Regions from separate parts of the Ornithinibacillus liuyingii genome, predicted to be linked through region 1. Evidence: riboswitches for the same ligand, from Rfam matches in the RefSeq annotation. Region 1 holds a riboswitch; each other region holds the start of a gene.
What was found. A riboswitch is a leader RNA that binds a small molecule or an ion and turns the genes downstream of it on or off. The one in region 1 is predicted to bind cyclic di-GMP.
Positions count from the first base shown of each region.

Region 2: another riboswitch for cyclic di-GMP. It lies ahead of ACSKT4_RS05310 (response regulator transcription factor); the one in region 1 lies ahead of ACSKT4_RS06150 (diguanylate cyclase).
Region 3: another riboswitch for cyclic di-GMP. It lies ahead of ACSKT4_RS05225 (anti-repressor SinI family protein); the one in region 1 lies ahead of ACSKT4_RS06150 (diguanylate cyclase).
Region 4: another riboswitch for cyclic di-GMP. It lies ahead of motA (flagellar motor stator protein MotA); the one in region 1 lies ahead of ACSKT4_RS06150 (diguanylate cyclase).

Region 1 covers NZ_JBPWOS010000003.1:332,475-337,805, reverse strand. Annotated here, with positions in the region: gene phnC (phosphonate ABC transporter ATP-binding protein) at 1-2, shown strand, start outside; gene phnE (phosphonate ABC transporter, permease protein PhnE) at 14-799, shown strand; gene phnE (phosphonate ABC transporter, permease protein PhnE) at 799-1,656, shown strand; cyclic di-GMP riboswitch class I at 2,066-2,150, shown strand; gene ACSKT4_RS06150 (diguanylate cyclase) at 2,312-5,331, shown strand, end outside.
Region 2 covers NZ_JBPWOS010000003.1:140,241-145,571, reverse strand. Annotated here, with positions in the region: gene ACSKT4_RS05315 (methyl-accepting chemotaxis protein) at 1-1,308, shown strand, start outside; cyclic di-GMP riboswitch class I at 1,449-1,534, shown strand; gene ACSKT4_RS05310 (response regulator transcription factor) at 1,654-2,286, shown strand; gene ACSKT4_RS05305 (sigma-70 family RNA polymerase sigma factor) at 2,547-3,080, shown strand; gene ACSKT4_RS05300 (DUF4179 domain-containing protein) at 3,061-4,389, shown strand; gene ACSKT4_RS05295 (CynX/NimT family MFS transporter) at 4,707-5,331, shown strand, end outside.
Region 3 covers NZ_JBPWOS010000003.1:124,147-129,477, forward strand. Annotated here, with positions in the region: gene nagA (N-acetylglucosamine-6-phosphate deacetylase) at 1-1,177, opposite strand, end outside; gene ACSKT4_RS05210 (hypothetical protein) at 1,303-1,458, opposite strand; gene ACSKT4_RS05215 (VanZ family protein) at 1,541-2,029, opposite strand; gene ACSKT4_RS05220 (helix-turn-helix domain-containing protein) at 2,109-2,435, opposite strand; gene ACSKT4_RS05225 (anti-repressor SinI family protein) at 2,517-2,627, opposite strand; cyclic di-GMP riboswitch class I at 2,658-2,733, opposite strand; gene ACSKT4_RS05230 (LPXTG cell wall anchor domain-containing protein) at 2,867-3,562, opposite strand; gene sipW (signal peptidase I SipW) at 3,600-4,187, opposite strand; gene tapA (amyloid fiber anchoring/assembly protein TapA) at 4,188-4,991, opposite strand; gene ACSKT4_RS05245 (TasA family protein) at 5,116-5,331, opposite strand, start outside.
Region 4 covers NZ_JBPWOS010000003.1:146,333-151,663, forward strand. Annotated here, with positions in the region: gene motB (flagellar motor protein MotB) at 1-411, opposite strand, end outside; gene motA (flagellar motor stator protein MotA) at 398-1,189, opposite strand; cyclic di-GMP riboswitch class I at 1,267-1,352, opposite strand; gene ACSKT4_RS05330 (YheC/YheD family protein) at 1,616-4,144, opposite strand; gene hag (flagellin Hag) at 4,320-5,156, opposite strand.

The sequences.
Region 1 (5,331 bases):
AAGGGGAATAGCAATGGATGTAAAAATTTTACGTAAGAAAAAAATGCAGTTAACCTTAATGTTTATCATTATTATTGTCATCACCTATCTGTCCTCAAGTATAACAGATTTTAACTTTATAGAAAGCATCGCTACCATTCCTGCTGCTTTCACTTGGATTTTTTCCAATTTAATGATTACGCAAGATTCTTTTGAGAAGCTACCAAATATATTAGTTAAACTAAATGAGACGATTTTCATGTCTATTGCCGCAACGACAATTGCTGCATTCTTTTCCATATTCTTAGCTTTACTAGGATCTAAAACAACAAAAACAAATAATATATTCAGTATTATTGCGAGATTTGTTGCATCGTTATCTCGTAATATACCAGTTGTAGCATGGTCATTAATTCTCTTGATTTCATTTGGACAGAATTCATTGACTGGTTTTCTAGCATTATTTGTTGGAACTTTAGGATTTTTAACGAGAGCATTTATTGAATCTATTGATGAAACAAATCAGAGCTCTGTAGAAGCATTGACTGCTACTGGGGCAACCTATTTCCAAATCGTTAGTAAAGCCGTCCTACCGCAAAGCATTCCACAAATGCTTAGCTGGATATTGTTTATGATTGAGACGAATATACGTAGTGCTACACTAGTTGGAATACTTACTGGAACAGGGATTGGCTACCTGTTTGATTTATATTATAAGAATATGAACTATCCAGTAGTTGCCTTAATTACTGCTACTATTGTTATTTCAGTTATTGTAATTGAATTGATATCTAACCAAATACGGAAGGTGATCTTATAATGGAAGTAGGTTTGAAACCTTCTACTATAAAACGAACAAAAAGCGGAAAAATTGATATTAAATCCGGTAACAAGATTGATTTAGTTATCAAATGGACCATTTGGATACTGACTATATTAACTATTCTAGCATTTTTCTTTTTTAACTATATGGGTTTGCAGTTAGAAAGAGCCGTAACGGAAACCTTACATAATCTTAGGGTAATGTTTTTTGAACCTACATTAAATCATTTTAGTTGGGGAGAAGCTTTCTATCAAGTTGGCGTAACATTAGGCTTAGGAATATTAGCTACCATCTTAGGTGCAATTATTGCTTTCTTTTTAGCTTTAATGGCAGCGGAAAATCTATCCAAATCTTGGTTGTCTAAAACAGTGAGAATTTTTGTAGCGTTTATTCGTGCAGTACCAACTGTTCTTTGGGTGCTTATTTTTGCTATTGCAGCAGGACTTGGTAGTGAAGCAGCAGTTCTGGGGATGTTATTCCACTCTGTGGCGTATCTAGTAAAAGCATTCTCTGAAGCATTTGAAGAGGTGGATCCTGGTATTTTAGAAGCATTGAAAGCAACAGGATCTAATTGGTGGCATACAGTCGTGCACGGGATTATTCCGTCTACCTTTACCTATTTACTATCTTGGACATTTTTGCGTTTTGAGATTAATTTCTCCGTTGCAGTTGCCATGGGAGCTGCAGCTGGAGCAGGCGGTATAGGCTTTGAACTCTTCATGGCATCCGGCTTCTATTATGACCTTAGAGAAGTTGGTTTAATCACATATCTTATTCTAATCATTGCCATTATACTAGAATTTATCTCCACTCGCTTGAAGGACCGATATTTTCCTTCGACAGTGAAAAACTAAATAATCCTGTAGCCAAATACGAATTATAGAATCCTAAAACCTTTGGAGAAAATATTCCTTTTCTCCAAAGGTTTTTATAGTTAGTAGAATGAATAACAAGTGCAATGTCGTAGGTATAAAGTACTAGTTGTTTTGCGCAATGGAGATGAAATACACGAACATGCAAACTTAAAAACTAGTAAACGTAACTGGTATCTCTTAAAAGTGTTCATCGATAATTATGTATAGAATCTTCCAAAGAAAATGGTGGAAATACGTTTAATCTATACAAGTTACGGGTATAAAGTACTAGTTGTTATTTTAGGACTTATAATAATGTAAAACATTTCATGATTATATTGTCAAATTATTGAATTTTTGTAGAATTGGTGTAGAATAGGTAATAAGTAATAGTAATTAAATACCAGATGTGTTGAAAAGGCAAACTATTCGAAAGAGTAGGACGCAAAGCAAAGGGTCTAATGTTGAAAAACGATGATCGCCTGGCTACCAAAACAGTTTTTGGCTATTCACATATTTGAATAGCTTTTTCTTATGGTATGCAATGAATCATCTCAGTGAAGAAAGCTCCCAATATGTATACACTTATACAATATCAAAAACTACAATTGTCAAACCTTAATACAGGTATGATATTTCAAGTGGAGTGAAGGATATGGAAATCATCAACAATAGATATAGGTTAAAAGAACTTATTAAACAAGAGAAGCATGTCATGGTTTATTCAGCATATGATATGCGTAAAGAAAACAAAGTTATTCTGTTAAGCTTATTAAATAATGAATATTTACCAAAGCCTCTGATTGACTTTTATATCACTCGTTTTCTGGATATTAAACGTATAACGAGTAAAGCAATTATCCGAAATTATAGTTTTAATAAGGTCTTCTATATTGATAACAAACGACAGGTAGACCCGCAATACTTTTTTACTTCGGATTATATTCCGAGAACAGGAGATTTGTTCCAGTCAACAAAAAACATGACATTTGATGAGATTATGGAATGTTTTGTAGAGATATGCTCAGCAGTATACTCCCTCCATTTAAAGGGGTTTGTTTATGGTGCATTAAACCCCTATACTATTCGAGTGTTGAAGGGGGAGGGACACTCCCAAGTGTTACTAACGGATATTGCTACCATACATATGGAACAATTAACCCATGCAGAACGAATAGAAGACCCGGTATATCAATCACCAAAGGTCCTAGCGGGAGTGCCAGAAGATGCAGAAACAGATAGGTATGCTTTAGGTGTTATTCTACTCGCACTCATAACGAAAACGCCTACTATAGAAGAACCTAAAAAACAGTTCACCTCGCTGCTTGAGAAATCGAATGACACCCAAGTGAAACACGTTATTCCTGTTGTTAAAAAACTATTAAATACCGAAAATGACAATACTTATAGCAACCTTTATGAACTAATTGTAGATTTAAATGCTGTACTAGGTACGAACTACTCGATTATAAAAAAAGAAGAAATAAATGGATTAAATCTTTATACCAAGCTTGTTGGCAGAGGAAATGAGATTAGGACTATCATGAGAGCCTACGAAAAGATGATTTCCTATCAGCCTGGTAAACGAATCTTTTTCGTTCAGGGTGCCAATGGTGTTGGGAAAACTCGTTTTCTACGCGAAGCCACCTTTTTACTTGGGCTAAGTAAAGCAAGTGTTTATGCGAGCTATAGCTTGAATCATGCTTCCACAGATAGTAAGCAAATGTGGATTGATATTTTACGAAAATTAATCATGGAGACAGATAATAGCATAGTAGAGAAATATAATACCGAATTAATTAAGTATTTCCCAGAACTTATGGATCAGAATTATAACGATTCTCTTAACTATGCTAATGAACATCATACAAAATACCGCCTTCTAAATCGCATTGCGGGTTTTATCAATGAAAGTATTCAAAATCGGCCAACGGTAATGATTATCGATAATATTCATCTCGCAGATGAATTTACAATTGATACGTTTAACTATTTATGTACAGAAGTATTAGAGAATACGAATCTAACTTTAGTTTTTTCATGTGAGGATCGAGCGGTTTCTCCGAATTCAGTCGCTTCTGAATTTATCTATATGATGAAAAGGCGCCCTGATACAGAAACCATTCGTATGGAGCAATTAGATGAACAACAAACAGGAGAAATGATTCAAAGCATTCTATCCATTTCCTTTACACCTAAAAAACTCTCAAGCAGAATCTATAGTCAGTCCTACGGTAATCCATTATTTATAAAGGAAATTATGAAAGACTTGTATAGCCGTCGAATTCTATATGTAAGTGAAGAAACTGGAAGATGGCAAATTGATTTACCAGAGGAATCAGAGGACTATAATCTCTTAGATTTGCCAAATAATATTGAGCATGCACTAGTCAACCAATTGAAGGATCTTGATCCGGGAAAAATGAATATTCTAACAAGTATCTCCATATTTTCTAAGCCTATTGCCACACAAATAATAGAGAAGCTCTTACCAAACACACTGATGGTGGATGAACAATTAGAGGAATTGGTGAATAAGGGAATCTTGCAGCGGCTTATTGATGATAGCTCTTACTTATATGATTTTCGCAGCAAGATATTGAAGAACGTTGTGTACGATAGAATTTCCCAGCAAGAGAGGATATCGAAGCATCAGCTAGCAGCAACTAGCTTAGCAGAACAGAACGGAGTGGAATTGGAGAAGAACCTCGATGAAATTATTTTCCATTATTCAAATGCTAGAAATAAGGAGAAAGCAAGAATCTATTACCTTGAAAAAGCCAAGTTAATGAAGGGTAGATGGAATACGAAAGGGCAAATTGAAAATCTAAGAAAAGCGCTCGATATAACAGATAATCCTGTAGAACAAACAGCACTTTATCTTGAGATAGGGTCGTTATTAACTGACACAGGAGATACCAGATTAGCTTTTGAGTATTTGGAGAAGGCGGAGCGACTAGCACTGGAAGAAAACTATGTGGACCATTTAATGATGGCATACATACATCTAGCTAATGCGAATCACTCTACCTATCAGCTTTCCAAGGTAAGAGAGTATATCGAGAAGGTAGAACATATTTTAAGAAGCCATCCTAATGAAGCGGCGAGGTTAGAAGTGAAACGTCTTCAAGCTATCTTGCTTACCGAGGAGAATCAAATAGTAGAGGCAGCTGCTCTTTTTGAAGAATTAATTGCAGAGTGCGGTAACAAATTTTTGGAAATAAAGGGGAATGCATACCGAACATTAGGATTTATTTTTGTTCACTTAGGAAAAGCGGATGAGGCTTTAGAAGCCTATCATGAGTCATGTAAACTATCAGAAGAAGTCCAAAATGCGAGAGGTATGCTATTTTCGCTCAACAATATAGGTGCGCTTTATGCAGAGGTTTATGAAGACTATGGCAAAGCAATGGAATATCATTTAGAAGTTAAACAGCTGAGTGAGGAATATGGCATTTATACAAGTGAAGTATTTGCACTAATAAATATTGCAGAATCCTATCTCAATCAATTCGATTATAATACGGCATTTGAACACTTTAACCAAGGGTTAACGAAAGCAGAGCGCTATAATCTCGTTCTCGAGAGGTATATGCTATTAAATTACCTAACACAGGTGAGTTTAGAGCGAAATAATTTTGTGGATGCCTTAGAATACTTCAGTAAATTACAAGT
Region 2 (5,331 bases), 190 kb from region 1:
TATGATCGTGGTGATAAAGAAGCAGCATTACAAATTATGCAAATGGAAGTAATGCCATTAGGAACAGAGATTACCCAAGGATTTGAAGAAGCTACCGAGCATCGTAAAGAGCTTATTAATGAACTAGGACAGAATATGGTTAATGATGGTGAATTAATGATGGTTCTGACCATCATATTAAGTATTGCTAGCATCGTTATCGGAACGACATTGGCTATTTTTGCTTCTAATATGATTGCGAAGCGAATAAAGCTGGTTATGGAGAGAATGCAGACCATTTCTGATGGCGATTTAAGCCAGGAAGATTTAATATCCAATGACCGAGATGAAATTGGACAACTTGTTCATATGACGAATAAGATGAGTATGAGCATTCGGGCATTATTAAATCAAATCAAGTATGTATCGACAACCTTAGCTACCCAGAGTACCGAACTAACTCAGTCTACTAACGAAGTGAAAACAGGTGCCGAGCAAATAGCAATGACAATGGAAGAATTAGCTAACGGTACGGAAACACAAGCAGATAGTGCAGGTGAATTATCATCGGCAATGAGTTCATTTGCTGTTCAAGTACAAGAGGCAGATGAAAGTGGCGCAGCAATTGAAACACACTCCAAGAATGTGCTTGACTTAACCAATACGGGAAGAGATTTAATGAAATCTTCAACCACACAAATGCGTAAAGTAGATGAAATTGTTCATGGTGCTGTAGGAAAAGTAGAAGGACTACATGAGCATACGCAAAAAATTACCAATCTAGTATCGATCATTAGGGATGTTGCAGAGCAAACTAATTTACTAGCATTAAACGCTGCAATTGAAGCGGCACGTGCTGGGGAACATGGGAAAGGCTTCGCAGTAGTTGCTGACGAGGTGAGAAAGTTAGCGGAGCAGGTTGCGCTATCGGTAAATGATATAACAGACACGGTAATGAGTATTCAGTCGGAATCAACGCTTGTTACGGAGTCATTACAGGAAGGGTATAAAGAGGTTCAAATTGGTACAGAACAAATTGAATCTACTGGAGATACATTTAGTCAAATTACCGAAGCGGTTTCCAGTATGGTCGAAAACATTTCAACCATTACGAGCAACCTGTCCAGTATTGCTGCGAACAGTCAAGAAATGAACGGATCTATCCAAGAGATTGCAGCTATTTCAGAGGAATCAGCTGCAGGGGTAGAGGAGACGTCAGCTTCTGCAGAACAGGTTAGAGGCTCAATGGAGGAAGTCGCTGATAGCTCCAAAAAACTAGCCACCCTAGCAGAGGAACTGAATGATTTAGTAGGTAATTTTAAATTATAGTAATGGATACTAGACACATTTAGTGGAAAGTGTCTAGTATCTTTTTTTCCTATCATTACATCCTATATTTAATGATATTTTAGTTGCATTTATTACTAGATATGGTTTAACATAACCTTATGTGAATAAATCGAAACACCAACTGATAAAGGCAAACTATCTGAAAGGGTAGGACGCAAAGCTAAGGGTCTAAGGTCGTAATGGCTATGATCGCCTGGTTGCCAAAATGGATTGTATCAATATTTTGGCTATTCTATTATGAATAGTCTTTTTTAATGTGTAATTCATATTTTGGCAATTTCTACCATTTGTAATAGGGAAATAAATTTGATGGGAGAAGTGGCTATGAGTGAAGTAACAATTATTAAAGAGAAAGATCTAGTTCGAGACATTATTGTGGAAAAACTGGAAGAAAGTCTTCCTGAGCATGACTGGAAGGCTATAGGATCTGCGGAATTTAAATCAAAAATGACTTCAATTAAAAGTGATTTAGTCATTATTGATTTAAATACGACTATCGATATTAAAGAGGTAATTGATAGGTTTCTAGAAAAGAAAATCCGAATAGCAATTTGGACATCTGATTTAGACAATGACTTGTTACGGGAGCTTTTCCGTTATGGGTTACATGGTTATTTCTATAATGGTATGGAATTAAGTGAATTAATTTTTGCTACTAAATCGATGTTAAATGATCAACAATATATTCATCCGAAACTATCAGCAATTCTACTTGATGATTATGTAAAACTAACTAGAAAAGACCCGATTAGACCAGCTGGCATTCTTACCGAACAAGAATGGAAGGTTTTAGAGGAGCTTGGAAAAGGTCTAAACAACTGTAGCATTGCCAAAGAGCTATTTATTTCAACTAGAACAGTGAATAATCATGTAAGCTCTATCTTGAAGAAGCTACATGTATCCGATCGTACCAATGCCGTTATCAAGGCCATTAAAAATAATTGGATAACATTATAATACGTAAGTAGGGGCAGGTTCTCTGAGTAGTAATTTCAGAGAACCTGCCTTTTATATTTGGATGAGGGGTAGGTCTCTTGTCATTTTTAGTAGACTGTTCCTTTAACAGAATATAGACCGGAACACTGCATTAAATAGTGCGGTGTTTTTTATGAAAAAATTAATTGGAACGGTTTTATATAAAGTGATGTCTAATAAATAGCAGTAATTTAAAAATAGTTCTTCATTGTATAGTAAAATAATGGAAGGGAGGAGACAATATGTCTATGTTTAAATCAGAAAAACAAAAGAATCGTGAGCAGTTATTTGAAACATTAATTAAACAAGAGCAGAAAAAGTTATATCGAGTAGCATACTCGTATGTAAAGAATGAACAGAGTGCTTTAGATATTGTTCAAGATACCGTTATTAAGGCCTATAAGTCCTTCGATAGATTAAAGAATATCGACTTCTTTTCTACCTGGATTACGAGAATACTGATTAATACTGCATTAGATCATATCAAAAAATCGAAGGATATTATCCCATTAGATGTTGGATGGCTTAATACACAAATTGTCGAGGAAAATCTCACCGTACTGGTGATGGATATCGAAGAGGTGTTTGGAAAACTAAAAGCAAATCAAAAGACCTTATTATTACTTCGATTCTATTATGGCTATTCCATACCAGAGATTGCGGATATTTTGGAGAAGCCAGAGGGGACCGTGAAATCCCAACTACATAGAACATTACAAATTGTGAAGAAAAAATTAGCACATGGAGGAGATGTATATGGAGAAGCTGCGAGGTGAGATTAGTAGAATGGTAGATGGAACACCTATCCCAGAACAAAAGCTTCAAGAAACAGTGCAAGATGCCCTTATCAAGGCACGTAATAAAGAGAAGAAACCATTCTATTTTCCTAAGCATCGAGTCATAGCCACTATTGCGTCTATCTTTGTATTAGCTTTTGGTTTATTGTTGTTAAGTAATGATCTAGAACTAGCAAGTGGTGAAAATCCAAATACGACATCTATTATGTATCAGCAAAGTGACGATGGATTAAAAAGAATGGTTACAGAGGGTCGTTCCCAAAGAATAGATCAGGAAGTAGTGGATCAAGGGATTAAGGTAAGGCTAGAAGAAGGGTATATGGATAATCACCAATTAGCAATTTCTTATGAGGTTCATCCGGAGAAAGAGAATGAAATCCTATTTAATGAATGGTTCATTGATTTTGAATTACTTGTGGATGGTAAATCACACCCTAGTTTATTTCAGATTTCACAACGCGATGTACTCGATACTGGTGGAGTGATTCATTTTAATCAGGTTAAGGATATTGAGCCTAATGCAGAAATAAGTTTACACATCAACAAGGTTAATGATGTAGAAGGAGATTGGTTCTTCCAATTTCATCTAGATAAAGAAATGGAGTTTTTAGTATCCTCGGATTTTGAAGCTAAACAAGATGCATTAGGAAATTCGATGATGATTGGGAATGTAGAATTGTCTCCTTCTACATTAAAGCTAATAGCCTATACAAAACTCAAAGTAGAAGAACCGGAATCAGGATATACAGATTTTAATTATCGTGTAATTGGAATGGGCAAAGAGGGTCATATGTATCTACTAGATAATTATAGTTCCGGCGGCAACACTCCTAAAGTAGGCAAAGTAAATAGGTTTAATGACGTCCTGGAAATTCCAAGAGGGGTCAATGTATACTCTTATCAAATCATTCCTTATATTACTACATTTCAAGGTGAAGAGTTCATACATGAACATTATATAAGTTTCAAAAGAAATGAGCACCATGTTCCTTTTGCAGAGGGTGAGATTGTAGGCAGTCATTCAGAATTTAAAGTTGAGAGCATTAAACATAAAGAAGATGCAACTATTATAACGTATACAACGGATCAAACTATTCCGGTCTTTCCTTATATTGTGAATAAGGAAAAGGATGAATATATAAATGCTGTTTCTTTTCAATATGATGGGGATAATAAAGTAATCGTAACATATCCAAAGGTTGATATAGATAAGGATACACATTTTATGTTAGATGATGCTACCTACCAGGTGTTTCCTGAGTTAGAAACAAGAATAGATTTAAAGTAAAAAGAAGTGGATGCTAGTTCATCCACTTCTTTTTACGACATATTCCCTGTATTTCCGAGGAAATATTTACATGGCATAAGAATTAAGGTGGATAGATGAGTATAACACAAAGCAGATGATCGAATGAAGGGTATGGTGTAGTGGCTATTCTCATTAAATCCCCCCATCCCAAACAATTACAAAAAATTCCATACTAAAACCCTATGAATAATAACGTATTCTTCACAAAAAGCTAAATTGGCAAGTCTCCTCCTTTTTCTTCTTTTAATGGATTATGCTATAGTAGTGACAGTAATATATTGGAAGGGGCATGAGAATTGGAATTGCATCATCAAGAGGCTAACAACAATCAGTTATACAAATTTTTAGTAGTAGCAGGAATCATCATCGTTGCTTTTAATCTCCGGCCTGCTATCACATCTGTTGGACCACTTATGAGTACCATTCGAGATGATGTAGGATTATCGAATTGGAGTGTAGGGTTATTAACAAGCTTACCATTAATCGCTTTTGCCTTTATGTCACCAATTGCTGCAAGGCTAGGTAATCGATTTACCAATGAGAAAGTCATTTTATGGGGGCTTATTTTTTTATTAGCTGGAATAGCGGTCCGTTCCGTGTCATTAATAGGCTTGATATTTCTAGGAACATTGCTAGTTGGGGTTGGTATATCGGTTTGTAATGTTCTATTACCAGGAGTCGTTAAGGATAAATTTCCATTAAAGGTAGGTTTAATGACTAGTGTCTATTCAACTGCAATGGGGATATTTGCTGCAACGGCATCTGGAGTAAGTGTTCCGTTAGCAAATGGTATCGGATTAGGATGGAAAGTTGCTCTTAGTGTGTGGGCTACCCCTGCAGTGCTAGGGATTATTATTTGGATTTATTTATCTAATAACAGCCGTCATGCTACGCCCGAAACCGATTTTATAACGGGTACAG
Region 3 (5,331 bases), 210 kb from region 1:
ACTCGTCTCCTTTGTATGCTATCTTTCCACGGCAAAGTGTATAGTTTATCGTAAAGTTCTCATCAATTAATAAAATGTCTGCATCTTTCCCTTTAGCGATACTTCCTTTCCGGTCGTATACTCCCAGTTGTTTTGCTGGATTCGTGCTCGTCATTTTAATGACATCCTCAACACAAACATCCTGTATATTCAACATTTGTTTAACACCATGATTCATCTTCAAAATACTACCTGCTAGTGTTCCATCTTCGAGTACAGCTCGTTGCTCATCTACTAAAACTGTTTGACCGCCAAGTTCATATGTACCAGCATGTAAGCATTTTGCCCGCATGGCATCTGTAATTAGTATTATCCGATCACTACCCATATTTTGATAGATTACTTCTAGCATTTCAGGAACGACATGTATGCCATCAGCAATTAGTTCTGCTCGTATTTCTTCTAACAGAAATGCTGCTCCTACAACACCAATATCCCGATGATGAATCCCAGTCATGGCATTGCATAAATGTGTAACTTGCTTAACCCCATTGGATACCGCTTCTTTCATACCTTTAAAATCAATCGCAGTATGTCCTGCTGATATATTGACACCTTGATTTGCTAAATGGCGGATAAACGATCCCTCTGGATCAAGTTCCGGTGCCATCGTAATCGTTTTAATCATATGATTAGAAAGCTTCTGCCATTTGTCAAAAAGAGCACTATCTGGTCTACTAATATGCTCAAGAGGCTGTGCGCCTTTCTTACTTTCTTCTATAAAAGGTCCTTCCAGATGAATCCCGATTATTTCAGCACAATTCTCTTTAGGTTGATAATCCGCAACCGTACGTAGTGCCTGTTCAATTTGTTCTTCTGCCTGGGTAATCGTCGTTGCAAGGAAACTAGTTGTCCCTTCTTTCGGTAGTACTTCTGCAATGGTATCTAATGCCTCTTCTGTTCCATCCATTACGTCTGCCCCATTCGCACCGTGAATGTGGCCGTCAATAAAGCCCGGAACAGCATATAGCCCTTCCCCATCGATAATTTTAAACTGACTTGGATAACGCTTAGGCTTTTCATTTTCTTGATAGATCTCGCTTATTTTTCCTTTTTCAATGACAAGACTTCCATTAGGAATTCTAGTGTTCTCTAAGAATACGGTTACATTTTTTATCAATAGTGCTGTATGATCCATTTATGCCCCTACCCTTCGCTAACTACAATCTCAAATTATCATATGGTAGTACTATTGTCCAGTTATGGAATAGCTAGTCTAAACAAGAAAAAAGCCATTCCCTCTAAAAGGAAATAGCTCTAGTGTTAATTTATTATACGTTTATTTTGATTTAATTCTCGTTGATCATTCAATTCTTTAATTAATGTTTGAATTAATTCTTCAGAGGAACGGATTTTATTTTTTTCTGTATCATCGATTACCTTTTTCATCATGTTCTTAAAAAACTCACGCTCAACCATGAAATTACCGCCTTGACTATGATTTAATTTAAAAACTAGTATACCATGAAATCTATAACATTTTTACTATAATTATTAAATTTTATATTTTTTTCCATTTTTTGTACCGGATTAGTAGAAAGAAGTATGCCACGCTAGCTCCAAATCCGTCAATTACTACATCTCCATAAAAAGGCGTTCTGTTTGGTGTTAAGCCTTGATGTAATTCATCCATAATAGCATATGCAATCGTCAATCCAAATGAGACAACTAGAATTTTATGTAAATTCCATTGTACGGTCTTTCGGAATGCTATACAAAACAGAATCATCAATAAGAAAAATGCACCGAAATGCGCCCCTTTACGAATGAAAAATTCGATAAATCCTTCTACACCAAGTGCAGCAATGCTTACCTCTGATTGATTATATATAAATGAAACCCAACTAAAATACGGTTCTAAAATAGAAAAATCAATAATGCTCGCTAGTAATGGTTTCATATCCTGTTTTTCATAAGGGGTCGCAGAAGAAAAGAAAATGACAGCCATCCATATGATTGGCAGAAACCAATAAAATAGTTTACGATTCATCATTCCACCATACTTGTCCAAAATCACTTATATTACTATATCATAACAAATAAAAAAACCGCAGTATAATCTACGGTTCCTAATTATTATTTTTTCTCCATTTATTAAATTCAAGGAAACTCTTAAAATCTTCTTTCGATACACCAGATTCCATCGCTTCTTTCACGATTTCTAGCCATTCTCCGTCTAAATCTTCCAATTCTATGGAGTCTTTAGTATTAATTAATTCATTCACAGATACACCTAGAACCGCACTAATTTTCTCGATGAATTGTATAGATGGATTGGATTGGAGGTTACGTTCGATTGAACTTAAGTAAGACTTGGCAACATTTGCTTTTTCTGCTAGTTCAGATATAGACATTTTCTTTTCTTTGCGTAATTGTTTGATTTTTTCTCCGATCAATTCGACTCACCTCTTTCAAGCGAAATTATATCACAAACAGGTGAGCAGTTCTATATTAAGTACAAAAATACAACAAAAGAATTATGCATGGTGCTTTGCTTCCGCTAGAAATAGTCGTATTTCTTCTACGGTCATCCCCTGTTTTTTTGCCTCCTTAATTAACAAAATCCACTCATAGTCTAAACCGATCATTTTATTCAAATTCCCGTCCCCCATACTTATCTATGCAATCCAGCCATCCAGTATTGGACCTGTGACTTTGCGTCCCCATCTCTCAATGAGGTTGCCTTTGTAGATGGAATTTATTACTAAATCTATTATACTAAAGAACTAGTACTTTATGTATGTCTTGTTTTGTCAGAATGAAACTAGTTTTGTAGGAGGTTCAAACCAATCATATTACTTTTTTCGATATGCTACACTCTCCTCATTCACGCTTTTTTCAATCTTCTAGAAATAATGTAAATGATTAACCCAGCTAGAAGTAAACAGGTACCAATTAATAAATAATGAAACATATTTGTTGCTGTCTTAGGAAGTGGAGATCCTGCTGTGTTATCTCCATCGTTTATTTTACCTCCCACATGCTTTACATCTTTGTCTGTTTTGCTATTATCTTCACCATCGGAATCACCTGTACCAGGGGTGCTATTAGCTGCCTCTGCTACAAACGACATGTTAAAAAGAACAGCTAACCCTTGAAACTCATTACCAAGATGCTCCGGAAAACGAACGGTGATGTCTATTTCTTCGTATGTGTTAGCAGCAAGAAATCTCTTCGGTAACGTTTCCAATTCTGCTAATTTACCTTCATATAGTATCCCTTCCTCCCCTTCCATTTCGATGAGAAGTTCATTAAATAGTTTCGCTTCCCCTTCATTGGTAATGCTTATCTGATAGTGAAAATCATTTTTCCCGTCATTCATAACCGTAAGTGTTCTTGGTGCCCAGTCTCCTGGTTTCATATTATTCACATTAAAAAGCATATCACTAGGTGAAAGCGAGATAGCTATTTCTGCTTTTTCATTAATTGTTGCATTGGAATTATCGGCCATCGTTAATAAAGGATCATGTAGTATAAAAAACCCGATAACGAATGCCAAACTAACCAACATTAGCCGCTTCAATTCATCGCCCCCTTAAGGCAAAACTATCAAAATCATATTAAGATACCGTACTATTTTCATTTATTTGTTTAGCTAGTTCTTTATTCGTAGCCTCTAGTTCTCGAACTGCTTGCCATATAGTGAAACCGGCATACACGATTAGGATGAATCCTGGTATTAATAGTAAAAATGCTCCATTTTGGGATTGTGCAAAGTTAACGACATATCCTAAATAAGGAATAGTGAAGCCTGTATACTGGGCAACAACGTTATCAGAAAGTACTAAGCTACTATCTGGGGAAGCATTATTATCTCCCTTTGTTCGATACATAACATGTTCTCCACTATTTACTACCTCTATAACCCTATGGGTAATTAACTTTCCATCTTCTTCCACGAATGTGATAACATCCCCCGATTGAAAGCGAGTCATGTCTCCACCAGGCTCCACTGCGATAATAGAACCTGTATTGAATTCTGGCTCCATTGATCCCGATAATACCGTTTTTAATTGATAGCCTAGAATTTCTGGTTCTCCCCCTGAAGCTTTCGTTGCAACAACCGTAACCGCTAGAAAGATTAATACAGCCATCATGACATACGTAAGTAAATTACCAGTCCATTTTGCGACTGTTTTTAAATTCATTTAATTTTCTCCTTCCTCAGATGAATTCACAGTGTCTTCTTCCATCGGTTCACTCTCTGAATGAACAGATTCATTTTGTTCAACTGGATTTTCCTCTACCCCATTTATTTCATTAGCATTATCTTTTTTCGTGCTAGCCTTATTTTCATCTTCATTCTCTTCTTCTGGTTGTATGACGGTCTGCTCTTCTACTATTTCTTCCTCTTTAGGTTCATTTTCACTCGCTTCTTTCTCATTGATAGCAGAATCTTCTTCGTGTTTTTTATCTTTTGGCGGGCATTGTACCTTTACTTTATTGCTCCATATTTCCGTTCTATTCTCTTCATTTTCTTGAAAGCCTGGTAGCTGATACGCCATGAATTGATACCAACCTTCTTCTGTTGCAGTATATGTAAGGCTTATTTCTTCACCGGCATTTAATGGTTGTATCAGTCCATTTGCAATTTCTTTGCCAAGTTTCTCAGGGTTACCTTTTTGTTCAGAATAAAATACTTTGTATTCTGTTGCCCCTGTCATGTCACCGTGTCCAATATTCTTGATCTGTACTTCTATTTCAACTGGTGGACAGCTATGTACAACATCTGTTGCATTATCAAGGAATGCTAATTCACTTCCATCCCACCAGTCACTTGCTGTAGAAATGGTAGTCGTCACCTTAGGACTTGTATAGCTAAAATAAGCCGTTGTAGTTGAGGTAACGAGCGATAATGATGCGATAGAAGCATATAGGATAGCTAATAATTGCATGATAATGTTTAATTTTCTATGTTTTTTCCGATACTTAGCTACTCGTGACTGTCTCATTTTCTCCCCCCTATCTCCCCCTTATTAACTATCATCGTTATTCCAAGACTTCGATTAACCAGGATAGTTAATAAATAAGGAATGGAAAGGTGAGGATTCTCACCTTTCCTTGTTCATATTAAAATTACTTTTCTTCTCCGTCAGTTTGGTAACCTTCGAATGTCCAAGTAAGCTCTAAGTCTAGATTTTGTAGTTCATTTTGTGCCACACCAGTATCATTGAAACGGAATTGAACATCAAAGTTAGCTTTATCGCCAGCTTCAATACCATATACTTCCTCCGGTACATCATCAAATACTGGATCAACTGTTATCCATTTGCCAAAGACTGGCCAAATAAT
Region 4 (5,331 bases), 190 kb from region 1:
CTCGAAGGAAATATCATTCTTGATCGTGATCATTAATCCTTCACCAGATAGATTGGTACCAAGTGACTCCGTCAGACCATTTTCTTGGATATAGGCATCGATTCTCTTTTGAAGCTCTTGTAAATTTTGCAGCTCATGTTGACCATCTTTATGATTCTGATTTTGTTCTTCCACTTCTTGTTGTTCTTTCAGCTCAGGAGAAGGAACAGGATGTTCCATTATCCCTTTATCCCCGCTGGAAAACTCGCTTCTAAAGAAAGTAGACAGTTCCTCATATTTCTTCACATCTATCTCACTCATAGCAAATAAGACAATAAACAAGGCAACAAGTAATGTTAATAAATCAGAGTAAGGGAGTAACCACGATTCATCAACATGATGTTCCGCTTTTTTCCGTTTATTCTTCTTCATTTTTCGGCTCCTGATTTAATCGTTCTAATTCTTTTGTCGTTAGATAAGAACCAAGCTTATCCCTTAGAACTTTTGATGACTCCCCAACTGTAATCGATACAATACCTTCAATCATGATTTCTTTAATTTCTACTTCACGCTTTGACTTTGCCTTCAGTTTATTGGCAAATGGATGCCACATGACATATCCAGTAAAAATACCAAGTAATGTTGCGATAAACGCTGCAGAGATTGCCTTTCCTAGTGCTTCAATATCAGACATATCCGCTAGAGCTGCTATTAAACCTACCACTGCACCAAGTACCCCCAGTGTTGGAGCATATGTACCAGCTTGAGAAAAAATAGCTGCACCTTCTTCATGGCGTTTTTCCATGGCATCAATTTTCTCCATCATGACATCTCGGATAAATTCCGGAGTTTGCCCATCCACTGCAAGCTGTAATCCTGACGCTAAAAATGGATCTTCAATTTTATCCAATTGACTTTCTAAAGATAAAATCCCTTCCTTTCTAGCTATATCAGCCATATCAGAGAATGTATCAATTAATTCTTCTGCACTTTGTTCTTTCCTTTCGGTAAATAGAATCTTGAAGAGTGCTGGTATTCTTTTCAGTGTTCTGGTTGGGAAGGCAATAATGACAGAAGCTGCTGTTCCTACAAGAATAATGAGAATGGCAGCAGGATTTATCAATGCTCCAAGACCAACACCCTTCAGTACCATTCCGACCCCAACTGCAAGGATCCCTAGTATAATTCCTATTAATGATGATTTATCCATGTGTAGACCTCCATATGTGAATTAAAAAAGCTATTCTTCTAGAAAGAATAGCCAAATAGAATGTTATAGATTCTATACTTGGTAACCTGGCAATCTTAGTCTACTAGACCTTAGACCCATGGCTTTGCGTCCTTACTTTTCAGTAAGTTTGCCTTTGTCGATTTGGATTATGTGTGAGATTAAAGTTTTTCTCTATTGTATATATCGGCTATTACATTTTAGAAGTAAAGGGGTATTATAGTAATTTAAAATAATTTATTTCAGCCGTATATAATCATTTATTTAATAACAACTATGTTTTTAGCTGTAATATAGAAGGACTCTAGAAACTAGAGTCCTTTAATATAATCTCTTTTGAACATCTATACATCCCCGACCTTACACTTTACTTATTATCCAAGAGATTATTAGTAAATAATATCACTTTCAAAAAGTTTCCATTTTCTTTTGATTGTTAGTTGAATTCTTTTGAGATAAATATTTAGCATACGGAATGGCGTGCTTAGCAACTTCGAATTCATAATACACAATCCCAGGTTTATTAACATTAACTTCAATTAGATATATATTTAAATCCTTGTCTATTGCTAAGTCGATACCTAATTCACTTATTTTGTTTTCGTACAGGGCATCAAATTCACTCGCAATATTTAGAGCTCTTTCCTCAATTTTACTTACAAGGATACTCGACTTATCTTGAGAATAATTCCTATTTAAGAAAGCTACTAACTCTCCAACATATCCACCACTTCTAAAGACTGTAATAGTTGCATAATTAGTACCAATTCTAGGGTGTTTATTAACAAATGACCATTCTCCATTTCCATCCTTCATCATATGGACACGGATATCAAACGGATTACCTTCTTTTGTTCTTGTTTCTATATACTTTTGTACAATAAAAGTGCCTTTTTTAATAACGTCTCTTATATACTTCGATAATGATAATTCACTCAGTTCATTAACATTTTCTCCATCAGCCACTCTATATCTATCAATATTCAATTTTTCAATATAGCGTACACCTTTTGCAAATGAACCTACTTCCGGTTTTAAGATTACTGAACCGTACTCTTGAATGTAATGGAATATATCTTTCAATCGATTAACTTTTTGATAAGGAATCATAATATCACTAAGTTGTTCTATTGCACTTAATTTATCATAAACTTCTAGTTTACTAATCGAATTTCCATAGAATTGATTAGTAAATGGAATTCCCTCTAGTTCTTCATAAACTGTATGAAAGCCCTCAATTCCTCTTGCTCGTAAACGATCATAAATTACATCAGGATAATTTACAATCATAGGTACCCATTCTTTATTTTGATAAAAGTATCCTCTTATACACATTTCATCATAATCTATATCCTTAGGAGTAAAATAAAAAAAGTGTACATTTTCATACTTTGCAACATACGCACAAGCAATCGTTAAATTATTTATCTCATTTTCCTGAACTAACATTCCAATACTTACTCGATTATCTAGTTCCGCCCATTCTAGATTCGAGTTTCGGGAATCAAAATTCCCTATACTTTTACTTTGCTTTTGAAAACTATTGGTTAGGAATATTCCATTCTTAGCAATATAAATTGCGTAACCGATTGTATTAATAGCTCTTTCTTTCTCATGATAGGTGGATTGTGGTCCATTATTTACTTCATGAAGCCAAAAACGGCCGTTTTTATCAATGGCTAAATCTAATCCTAACTCATCTAAAACCAAACCATAGAGTTTATCTAAATGATACGTTATATCTAGAGAAAGCTTCCTTAGTTCTTCCGCATACTGTTTACCCTTTGCACCATACTCGTTCGTCAAAAAAACGTCAAGTTCTTGAGTTCTACCACCTCGACTGATATTACTCAAAATACTTTTCTTATTACCTATGCGCGGATAGATTTTGGTTATCTGCCACTTTCCTTCATTATTCTTTTGAACATGAGCTCGAATATCAAATGGTTCACCAGCATTAGTACGAGCATGAATATATTTTTGAATCATATAGCTATTTTTGTTCTTTAGAATAACGTCTTGAATCCACATGGTGAATTTTTCTTTTCCTAGGATCCGTTCTTTCTTATCTTCGTGAATTATAAAGTGATTACCGTTCTTTTCTACATAATATATAAAGAGACCTTGTCTACCCATTATAGGTTTTAATACACCTTTTTGATTTTCATTTAAAAACTCTAATATTCTATCTTCATCAGTAATTATTTTAAAAGGGACTAGTAGCTCTGCAAACTTCCTATTTTCCACTACTATTTTTGGTAAATAAAATTTGTTTCCAACTCCAAAACTAGTAAAAGGAACCTCTCTTCGCAACTTCCTTTCCGTAATAGTTTGTCGCTCTCGAGATGCTATTCCTATGTTATGAATGACATTTGGAAAAGAAGAAGTAACCTCTTGCCACTTTCCATTTTGGAATACTTCTCCCGTAACTTGCTTAGCATCCATGTTAACACCTGATGAGGAAAAGAATAATAGGGTTACTCCCTGTTTCTCTGCTTCCTCAACTAAAGCATCAATTCTAGGTTTAGGATAAGCAATTCTTGGGTTAGATTCACTTAAATAGACACCGATAGTAATATCTTTATTTAGTAAACCGATCTCATCTACTTCAAATTCTTTTTGCCATTGTTTTAAGAGAGGCATTAATGAAAACTGTATTATTTCAGCAATTTTTATTAAATTATTTGTCTCTAACTCTTGAGCAATTAATAATAATGTATTTTCAATTTTCTTTTTTTCCTTTTGTCCTAATGTTAAATTAGAGTTAGCTGTTACTTTCTCAATAGCAGTAACACCATCTACGATTGAACTAAACATGAAGATACATTGGTTTAATTCCTTCTGTTTAACTAATTTTGAAAAGTGACTAGTTGCTTCAATTAATGTATCTATAATATTTTTTACCTGAAAAATAGTATTTTCTTCTAACTTGGTCATAGATGAAACTCCTTTAATATAGGTTGTAAATTACATAATATTAATATCGGATTAAATAATAATTTGTTTAGGGAATAAGGCGAGGATTTAAACGGAGTATAACAATAAAAAATTGGCGTACCAATTATTATCTGGTACGCCAATTTTTTTATTATAAACCTCTAAAATCTACTAATTAACGAAGTAATTGTAATACACCTTGAGGTTGTTGGTTAGCTTGAGCTAACATTGATTGTGCTGCTTGAGTTAGGATGTTATTCTTAGTGAATTCCATCATTTCTTTAGCCATATCAACGTCACGGATACGAGATTCAGCAGCAGTTAGGTTTTCTTGAGAAGCACCTAGGTTGTTGATTGTGTGCTCAAGACGATTTTGAACTGCACCAAGACCAGAACGTTGTTCAGAAACAGATTTGATAGCAGCATCAATTTTACCTACAGCAGCATCAAAATGTGAGCTTTCTGTAAAGCTAGATACATCAATATCTTTTACTTCTAATGCTTCAGCACCCATATCATTAATGTTTACAACAAGGTTTTGGTTTTGATTAGCACCGATTTGGAATACTAATTCGCTTTCACCTGCAGCAAAAGATCCATCTAGTAAGCCTTTACCGTTAAACTGAGTACGCTCAGCAATTCCATCAATTTCTTCAATAAGTGCAGTGATTTCATCTTGGATTGCAGATAAATCATCACTTTCTTGAGTTCCAAGGTTACCCGCTTGTACAGTTAACTCACGCATACGTTGTAAAATTGAATGAGTTTCAGTTAAAGCACCTTCAGCAGTTTGGATTAAAGAAATACCATCTTGAGCATTCTTAGATGCCATTTCTAAACCGCGAATTTGTCCACGCATTTTTTCAGAGATTGCTAGACCTGCAGCATCATCTCCAGCACGGTTGATACGAAGACCAGAAGATAGTTTTTCTAAAGAGTTTTGAGTAGCTCCTGTGTTTACACCTAATTGACGGTGTGCATTTAATGCAGAAATATTGTGATTGATAATCATGTTTACATACCTCCATGTATTTTGTTTTTATTTTGCGAGTCACATCCATATGGCTCGCATCTATAACAACTCCTATTAGAGTTATTAACTTAGTAAAGTAAAATGTTTGGCCAAAACATTTTTTACATCATCATGATGTTGTACCTATTATATCGGCATGAAAAATAGATGTTTA